Regions from separate parts of the Oryzihumus sp. JJN4-3R genome, predicted to be linked through region 2. Evidence: predicted binding sites of a transcription regulator. Region 2 holds the regulator's gene; each other region holds the start of a gene.
The links. The regulator LexA, encoded in region 2, represses DNA repair genes until DNA is damaged. The targets are predictions, from matches to a motif close to TCGAACANNTGTTCGA.
Positions count from the first base shown of each region.

Region 1: the regulator LexA is predicted to act here: its motif matches at 947-962, upstream of AC3ANM_RS00710 (HNH endonuclease signature motif containing protein).
Region 3: the regulator LexA is predicted to act here: its motif matches at 630-645, upstream of AC3ANM_RS11690 (HNH endonuclease signature motif containing protein).
Region 4: the regulator LexA is predicted to act here: its motif matches at 1,333-1,348, upstream of AC3ANM_RS18620 (alpha-ketoglutarate-dependent dioxygenase AlkB).

Region 1 is NZ_CM173229.1:163,785-165,980, forward strand. It holds gene AC3ANM_RS00705 (RecQ family ATP-dependent DNA helicase) at 1-629, shown strand, start outside; gene AC3ANM_RS00710 (HNH endonuclease signature motif containing protein) at 966-2,196, shown strand, end outside.
Region 2 is NZ_CM173229.1:1,115,487-1,117,682, reverse strand. It holds gene AC3ANM_RS04970 (NAD-dependent protein deacetylase) at 1-293, shown strand, start outside; gene AC3ANM_RS04965 (SCO4226 family nickel-binding protein) at 417-665, opposite strand; gene lexA (transcriptional repressor LexA) at 933-1,643, opposite strand; gene AC3ANM_RS04955 (LysM peptidoglycan-binding domain-containing protein) at 1,864-2,196, shown strand, end outside.
Region 3 is NZ_CM173229.1:2,487,424-2,489,619, reverse strand. It holds gene AC3ANM_RS11695 (phytoene desaturase family protein) at 1-415, shown strand, start outside; gene AC3ANM_RS11690 (HNH endonuclease signature motif containing protein) at 820-2,085, shown strand.
Region 4 is NZ_CM173229.1:3,904,130-3,906,325, forward strand. It holds gene leuA (2-isopropylmalate synthase) at 1-4, shown strand, start outside; gene AC3ANM_RS18615 (potassium channel family protein) at 129-629, shown strand; gene AC3ANM_RS18620 (alpha-ketoglutarate-dependent dioxygenase AlkB) at 678-1,310, opposite strand; gene AC3ANM_RS18625 (alanine--tRNA ligase-related protein) at 1,612-2,196, shown strand, end outside.

The sequences.
Region 1 (2,196 bases), 950 kb from region 2:
AGTCGCTGGCGGGCGAGCCCTCGGGGGAGACCGTCGCCGCGGTGGCGGGGCTCCTGCGCGGCCAGGTGCACGACCTCGAGCCGCGCAAGATGTGGCCCGGCGGGGCGTTCGGCACGAAGGGGCGGATCCCGCCGACGCTGATGGCCGAGACCGGTCGGGTCCTGATCCACGCCGACGCGCCGGAGTGGCGCGAGGTGGTGCAGGGCTCGTTCGGGTCGGACGGGCCGGCGCCGCAGGAGGTTCTCGACGGCGTCGTCCGGCTGCTGGGCTCGTGGCGGCAGAGCTGGCCAGCGCGCCCGGAGGTCGTGGTCGACCTTCCGGCCGCCGGGCTGTCCCGGATGACGGCGCAGGTCGCCGACCACGTCGCGTCCGTCGGCCGGCTGGGCCGGGCCTCGCTCGACCTGGCCGGCTCACGGCCGGGGCGTGACCTGGGTTCGGCTCAGGAGGCGGCCGGCTGGCGCGAGGCGGTCTCGGTTCCTGCCGAGACGGCCAGCTCGATGGCGGGTCGCGTCGTGCTGCTCGTGGTGGATGCGACCTCGACCCAGTGGGCAGTCACCGTGACGACGGCGCACCTGCGCCAGGCCGGGGCCGCTGCCGTACTGCCGCTGGTGCTGCACCGCCAGCCCTGATCCTGCGGTGCGGTGCGGTGCGGTGCGGTGCGGTGCGGGCGGCTGGCGTGGCGGGGGCGTCGCCGAGATCGCGGAGAGGAGCGGCGCCGCGTCGGGCAGCCGCCTCGCTGTCGCCAGATTCCAGCGCGCGGTAGCCGAAGCCGACCGGCGTGGTCACCAGCTCCTCGCTCGCCTGGCTGCACCTGACGCGACACGCTCACCGTCACGTTCACTCGCCTCTTCCGGCGACGCCTCGGATGAGCCGTTGGTGGGCCGGGTTGGTTGGTGTCAGCTGCGATGCCGAGACTGTTGGCAGCGCGGTCATGGCCTGTCGGTGGTCGAATGTATGTTCGAATCATGCACCAGGGGGATCGTCGTCAGGGGGCCGCGGCCAGCGGGTCCGGTGGCGTGCCCGGGCAGTGCCGAGGCGTCGAGTCGGCGGGGGCGGTGGCCTCGTTCGATGAGCGGTTCGCGGCGGTGGATGCCGCCGCAGGGGTGTTGACCGGGTTGGTCGAGGTGATGCACCAGTGTCAGGGGTCGGACCTGGGGTCGGCTTTGGGGCGCCTGGATGCGTTGCGGCGCCTGGTCGAGGCGGCCCAGGTGACGGTGCTGGGCGAGGCGGTCGAGCGCGGTGAGGTGACCGCCTCGCACGCGTCGGCGGCGGCGTGGGTGCTGGAGTGGGCGCCGTCGTACAGGTGCGGCGGGGTCAAGGACCTGGTCACCGTGGCCACCGCGTGCACCGGGCGGCCGGTCGTGGCGGGTCAGGTGATCGACCACGGGTCGGTGCAGCGGCTGCGGTCGTGCGTGCTGTCCGGGCGGGTCGGGGTGCGTGGGGCGGCGGTCGCTCTGGCGGAGATGCACAAGCTCGCGCCGCGCCTGACCAAGGAGGCGGTGCCGACGGTGTGGGAGGGCTTCCTGACGTTGGCGGCCTCCGAAGGCCCGTCGGCGGTGCGGGGGCTGCGGGAGCGGATCATCGCCATGTACGGGCGGGACCAGGAGTTCCAGGTGCGGCAGGACCGGCTCAAGCACGGGGTGTCCCTGTCGGCTGGGCGGGCTGATGACGGGATGGTGGAGTACCTCCTGCGGCTGGACCCCGAGGGCGCGAGTGTGTTGGAGGCGGCGATCGGGCCGCTGTCCGCCCCGCAACCGGCCGAGGGGGTCAGTGACTTGCGGAGCTCGGACCAGCGGCGTGGTGACGCGCTGGTGGCGGTGTGCCGGCGGTCGACCGCGGCGGCGGAGGGGGTCCCGGCGCAGGCGAAGGCGTTGCTGTTCCTGACGATGGACTACGACCAGTTGAAGGCCACGTGTGGGGCGGCGACCACCCTCGGCGACGGCCCCAGCGGCCCCAGCGGCTCAGGCGGCTCGGATGGCGGCCCCGGTGGCGGGCCGGTGTTGGGTAACGGGACCTTGATCGCGCCGGAGACGGTGCGCCGGATCGCCTGCGATGCCGCCGTCATCCCGATGGTCCTGGGCAGCAAGGGGGAGATCCTGGACCAGGGTCGCACCAAGCGCCTGTTCACCCCGGCGCAGCTCGCCCATCTGTGGAAACGCGACGGCGGGTGCACCATCCCGGGCTGCAACGCCCCGC
Region 2 (2,196 bases):
ACGTGGTGTTCTTCGGCGAGTCGGTGCCCAAACCCCTGGTGGCGCAGTGCTTTGCCGAGGTCGAAGCGAGCGACGGGCTGGTCGTGCTCGGCTCGTCGTTGCAGGTGATGAGCGGCTACCGGTTCGTCCGGCGCGCCGCCGCGTGCGGCCTCCCCGTGGCGATCGTGACCCGGGGTCACAGCCGGGGCGACGGTGAGGCGACGATCCGGCTCGACGCGGCCCTGGGGGCGACCCTCACCGAGCTTGCCGGCCGGGTCGGGGTCAGCCGGTATCGCGCCCCCTCGCCGTCCTGAGGCGGGTTCTCCTACCGTAGGCCGTGCCGCATTCGTGTGCCGCGCCGGATCGATGTGGCGCGGCGCGAGCGCGCCACACGGATGCCCGACGGCACCAGTGGGGCGCGCTGGCGACCTGGGATCTCAGGCCTGGACCGGCACCGGGTGGATCTCGGCGGCCGGGTGGCCGGTCCGCTCGTGGATCCTGCGCACCGCATCGGCCGAGGGGGCCTCGGACAGGCAGTAGACCATGCCGCTCTCGGGGTCGGCCCACGCGTGCTTGAAGTGCACGCCTTCCTCGCCCTCGATGGCCAGGTCAGCGTTGTGTGCCTCGGCCAAGGCCTCCGGGCTGATCCCCTTCATCCCGGTGTGGACGTCCATGAACTCGGGCATGTCTCTACCTCTCGTGACGGGTGGCTGGGGTGCCGATGCGAGGCTAGGCATGCGTGGGGTCAGAGCCGTCGGCTGTTTGGCCTACGTCGTCGCCCGCGCTGGATCTGGTCTCAGAGTGCGCGACCGCGGGCACGCTGGAGCGTCGCGACCGTCGGACAAAGCCGGGGCCGAGCGAAGGCAGGTCGCGACGGTGCCTCTATGCAGCGGTGGCCGGCCCCGAAGGGCCGGCCACACGGCATACAGGTGGAGGGGTTGACCCCTCGGAGGTCAGACCCGGCGCAGGACCGCGGTGACCTTGCCCAGGATGGTGGCCTCGTCGCCGTCGATCGGCTGGTAGGCCTCGTTGTGCGGCATCAGCCAGACGTGGCCGTCCTTGCGCTTGAACGTCTTGACCGTGGCCTCGTTGTCGAGCATGGCTGCGACGATGTCGCCGTTCTCGGCGTTGGGCTGCTGGCGCACGACGACCCAGTCGCCGTCGCAGATCGCGACGTCGACCATCGAGTCACCGACGACCTTGAGCAGGAAGAGCTGGCCCTCGCCGACGATCTGCTTGGGCATCGGGAAGACGTCCTCGACGACCTGCTCGGCCAGGATCGGCCCACCGGCGGCGATGCGGCCGACGACCGGGACGTAGGACGCGGCGGGGTGCGCATCGCCGCTGCCGGTGGCGTCGACGGTGCCCTCGCGCTGGTCGCCGGCGCGGTAGCCCTTGTCCTCGGCGCCGGTGTCAGGGGAGACGACCTCGATGGCGCGGGGGCGGTTGGGGTCGCGGCGCAGGTAGCCCTTGCGCTCGAGCATGGACAGCTGGTGCGCGACGCTGCTGGGGCTGGCCAGCCCGACGGCCTCGCCGATCTCGCGCAGGCTGGGTGGGTAGCCGCGACGGTCCACGGAGTTGCGGATGATCTCGAGGACGCGCCGTTGCCGCGCGGTCAGGGTGTCGCCCTTGTCGCGGTCGGGCATCTCGTGGATCTCGGCCATCTCATCCCCTTGTCCGGCACCTGTGGGTGGTCTGTCAGAGGTCGGTGTTTTGCTCCCTGACATGAACGAAGCGTAGTGGGGTCGAACACAAATTTCAAACGTTTGTTCGACCAATCACTTCCCATTCGTCCGATGCTCGTGCTACAAATCCGTACAGACGTTCTATCGAACACAGTTCCACGTTCAGCCGACCGACCCGCTTGATGTCATGGAGGACACGATGAGCGCAGCAGTTGCCTGGGACCTGGCCCCCACTTCGACCCGTCCCCAGCTCCGCCTGGTGCCTACGGGTGACCAGGTGGACTGCCGCCCCGCGCCGCGGCTCCGCCTCACCCGTCGCGGCCGCCTGTCGATCACCATGACCGTGCTCGGCGTGCTGAGCTGGGTGGCGTTCCTGCTCGCCCCCGGCCCGTCCGTGCCCACGGTGACGATCGACCACGCCGTGACCGTCTCGGCCGGGCAGACCCTGTCCGAGGTGGCGGCCACCCAGCTGCCCAAGCTCCCGATCCGCGAGGGCATCGTGCAGATCCAGCTGGCCAACAACCTGAGCACG
Region 3 (2,196 bases), 1.4 Mb from region 2:
GCCCCGCGGCGTGCACGACTCCGCGAGCGCCGACCGGCTGGTTGGGCACAGCGAGGCGATGCTCGACCGGTTCGCGCCGGGCTGGCGCGACCTGGTGCTGGACCGCTGGGTGCAGCGACCCGGGGACCTGGAGGCGGCCGACGCCAACCTGGGCACCGGCGCCGTCGGGGGCGGCACGCAGCAACCGTTCCAGCAGCTGGTGTTCCGACCGGTCACCGGGCTCGGCGGACCCCGCACCGCCATCGAGGGGCTCTACCTCGGCAGCGCCGCAATCCACCCCGGCGGCGGGGTGCACGGCGCCTGCGGCTACCTCGCCGCCCGGTGTGCGCTCGCCGACAACCAGTGGTGGGGCGCACCACGGCGACGGCTCGCGCTGGCCGCGCTGCACGGCATACAGGGCAAGCCCGGCAGCTGAAGCCCCCTGCCCGGGTTGCCGGCCGAGGGCCCGGCACCGCAGCCCACCCAGTCCCTGTCTCGCCGAGGTCGACCACACCTCACACCTCCCGCAACCCGGAGGTGTGCTCTTCGTCGACCTCAGCTGGCGGGTCTGATCTGAGCCCGATTGAGGGCGCGGACTCTCCCGCGAGCTGCTCCTTGGGCTTGAACGTCGTCGCATCACCTGTCAGTGGTCGAACATATGTTTGATTCATGCATCAGGGGGATCGTCGACAGGGGGCCGCGGCCAGCGGGTCCGGCGGCGTGCCCGGGTCTGGTGAGCTGACAGGGTCTGGTGAGCTGACAGGGTCTGGCGACGAGCTCACGGCCTTGGGTGCGCGGGCCTCGAGTGTGCCGGCCGCTGGGGCTGGGGACTCGGCGTCGGTGCCGGTGGCCTCGTTCGCCGAGCGGTTTGGGGCGGTTGATGCCGCCGCAGGGTCGTTGGCCGGGCTGGTCGAGGTCGTCCACCAGTGCCAGGGGTCGGACCTGGGACCGGCGTTGCAGCGCCTGGACGCGTTGCGGCAACTGGTCGAGGCGGCGCAGGTGACGGTGCTGGCCGAGGCGGTGGAGCGCGGTGAGGTGACCGCGACGCATGCCTCGGCGTCGGCGTGGGTGCTGGAGTGGGCGCCGTCGTACCGGTGCGGCGGGGTCAAGGACCTGGTCACCGTGGCCACCGCGTGCACCGGACGGCCGGTCGCAGCCGGGCACGTGATCGACCACGGGTCGGTGCAGCGGCTGCGGTCGTGCGTGCTGTCCGGGCGGGTCGGGGTGCGTGGCGCGGCGGTGGCGCTGGCCGAGATGCACAAGCTTGGTCCGCGCCTGACCCCGGCGGCGGTCCCGACGGTGTGGGAGGGGTTCCTCCACCTGGCCGCGACCGAGGGGCCGTCGGGGGTGCGGGGGTTGCGGGAGCGGCTCATCGCCGAGCACGGCCGCGAGGGTGAGTTCCAGGTGAGGCAGGACCGTTTGAAGCACGGGGTGAGCCTGTCCCAGCCCCGCAGCGACGACGGGATGGTGGAGTACCTGCTGCGGTTGGACCCCGAGGGCGCGAGCGTGCTGGAGGCGGCAATCGGGCCGCTGTCCGCCCCGCAACCCACCGACGGGGTCAGTGACTTGCGGAGCTCGGACCAACGGCGCGGGGATGCGCTGGTGGCGGTGTGTCGCAGGTCGGCCGCCGCCGCGGAAGGGGTGCCGGCGCAGGCGAAGGCGTTGTTGTTCCTGACGATGGACTTCGAGAGCCTGAAGAGGTCGTGCGGCGTGGCGAGCACCACCGGCGCCGGCACCGGAGCCGGGACGGTGCTGGGCAACGAGGTCCTGATCGCGCCGGAGACGGTGCGCCGGATCGCCTGCGACGCCGCGATCATCCCGATGGTCCTGGGCAGCAAGGGAGAGATCCTGGACCAGGGCCGGACCAAGCGCCTGTTCACCCCGGCACAGCTCGCCCACCTGTGGAAACGCGACGGCGGGTGCACCATCCCCGGCTGCCAGGCCCCACCGTGGTGGTGCGACGGGCACCACGTCACCCACTGGGCCGACGGCGGACCCACCGACGTGCGCAACGCCGCCCTGCTCTGCGGCCGACACCACACCCTGGCCCACCAGAAGGGCTGGACCGCCACCGTCACCGACACCCGCGTCACCTGGCACCTCTAGGGCGCCCGCCCCGCCCCCGGCCGGAGACGGCCGGGCCAGTGGTATGCCAGCTCCCGCGCGACCCCAGGGCCGGCGACGTGTCAGCGGGCAGTCACAGGGGCCGGCGACGCG
Region 4 (2,196 bases), 1.3 Mb from region 2:
CTGAGCCGGCGGGCGGCAGGGTGAGCCGGGACGGGGGGAGTGGCCGCGACACCGCGGCCCGGGTGGGTGCACGCCGCCGGGCCGCCGTGCCGGCGCCGCCCGCGACGCCCGGGTCTCCGGCGCCCCCGGTGCCGGCCGTCCCCCCGCCCGGGCTGCTGTCCGCGCCGGGCTGGGCGGCGATCGCCCGGATCGCCGGGGTGGTCACCGCCGTCGCCCTCGTCCTGGTGCTGGGCGGGGGTGCCCTCGCCTGGGTGTTCGAGCGCGGCCACCCGGGGTCGAACCTGCGCTCGCTGGGCGACTGCATGTGGTGGGCGCTGACCACCTTGACGACGGTCGGCTACGGCGACCACTACCCGGTCAGCGCCGGCGGGCGGGTCGTCGCCGCCGGCGTGATGGTCGGCGGGGTCGCCATCCTCGGCGGGGTCGCGGCCTCGATCGCCCTGGCCGTGACCCAGCGCCTCATCGCCCGGGCCGAGGCGATGCAGGAGGAGGTCGCCGACGTCGAGGAGGAGCTCGCCGAGTCGATGCGCGAGACCGAGTCGCTGGAGCAGCTGATGCGGGCGCTCATCGAGCGGGTCGCCGGCCTGGAGGAGCAGGTCCGCGCCCTGCGCGAGGACCGCGACCGCTGAGGGCGGCGCCCGTGGCGCCGGCAAGGCAGACGGCGGGATGGGTGGTGCTCAGCGGACCCCGCGGGGGCGGAACTGGATGCTGATGCGCGGCCCGACCGGTCTGGCGGTCTTGGGGATGGCGTGCTCCCAGGTGCGCTGGCAGGAGCCGCCCATCACGATGAGGTCGCCGTGGCCGAGCACCTGGCGGACCGTCCCGGCGCCCCCGTCGCGGGGCCGCAGCAGCAGGGCGCGAGGCGTCCCGACGGAGATGATCGCCACCATGGTGTCCTCGGTGCGGCTGCGCCCGATCGTGTCGCCGTGCCAGGCGACGCTGTCGCGTCCGTCGCGGTAGAGGCACAGCCCGGCGGTGCGGAACGGCTCGCCGAGCTCGGCGGCGTAGTGCCGGCTCAGCGCGTCGCGGGCCGCCTCCAGCACCGGGTGGGGGAGCCGGGCGCCCTCCTCGTAGAAGGAGAGCAGGCGCGGCACGTCGACCTCGCGGTCGTACATCTGGCGCCGCTCGCCGTGCCACGGCACGTCCTGCGACAGCCGGCTGAACAGCTCGTCGGAGCCGGTCACCCAGCCGGGCCGGACGTCGATCCACGCGCCGCGGGACAGCGGGGTGCGGCGCACCGCGGCGCCGAGGGAGCGGAGGCCGACCTCGTCGACCGCGTCGAGCAGTGAGCCCTGGAGTGCCACCGTCATGAGCCCACTGTACGCCTGTTCGACGCACAGGTGTTCGATCTGGGGAGGCGGGATCCAGGGTCAAAGTCCGTGGCGGCCCCGCGACCGCCCGGGCTACCGTTGAGGGCATGCAGGTCCATCAGTGCACGTCCGCAGCCACGCGAGCTCCGCGCTCGCTGGTTGCCGCTGCCTGACCCCACCCACCCCCGGCGACCGGAAACGGCTCGCCGGACGCCTGCACCGTGGCCCCTCGACTCCGTGGCCCACCGACGGCGGCACCGCCGACGTCGCCCTCCGGTCCCCCTGACCGGAAGGCCCCGCCATGGACTCCGACCTCGTCCGCACCACGTTCCTCGACTTCTACCGCGAGCGCGGTCACCAGCGCGTGCGCGGCAGCTCGCTCATCCCGCGCGACGGTGACCCCGTGTTGTTCACCACCTCGGGGATGCACCCGCTCACGCCGTACCTGCTCGGCGACCCCCACCCGCAGGGCAGCCGGCTGGTCAACGTCCAGCGCTGCCTGCGCACGACCGACCTCGACGAGGTCGGCGACGACACCCACCTGACCGTCTTCGAGATGCTCGGGAGCTGGTCGCTCGGGGACTACCCGGGGCCGACCAGCCTGCGCTGGGGCTACGAGCTGCTGCGCGAGGGCTTCGGCCTCGACCACGACCGGCTCCACGTGACCGTGTTCGCCGGCGACGAGCAGGTCGGCCCCGACCTGGAGTCGCTGCGGACCTGGCAGGAGCTCGGCGTGCCGGTGGAGCTGACCGTGGAGGACAACTGGTGGTCCAACGGGCCGACCGGTCCGTGCGGCCCCGACAGCGAGATCTTCATCTGGACCGGCGAGGACAGGCCCACGGGCACCCCCACCACCGACCCGCGGTGGGTCGAGGTGTGGAACCAC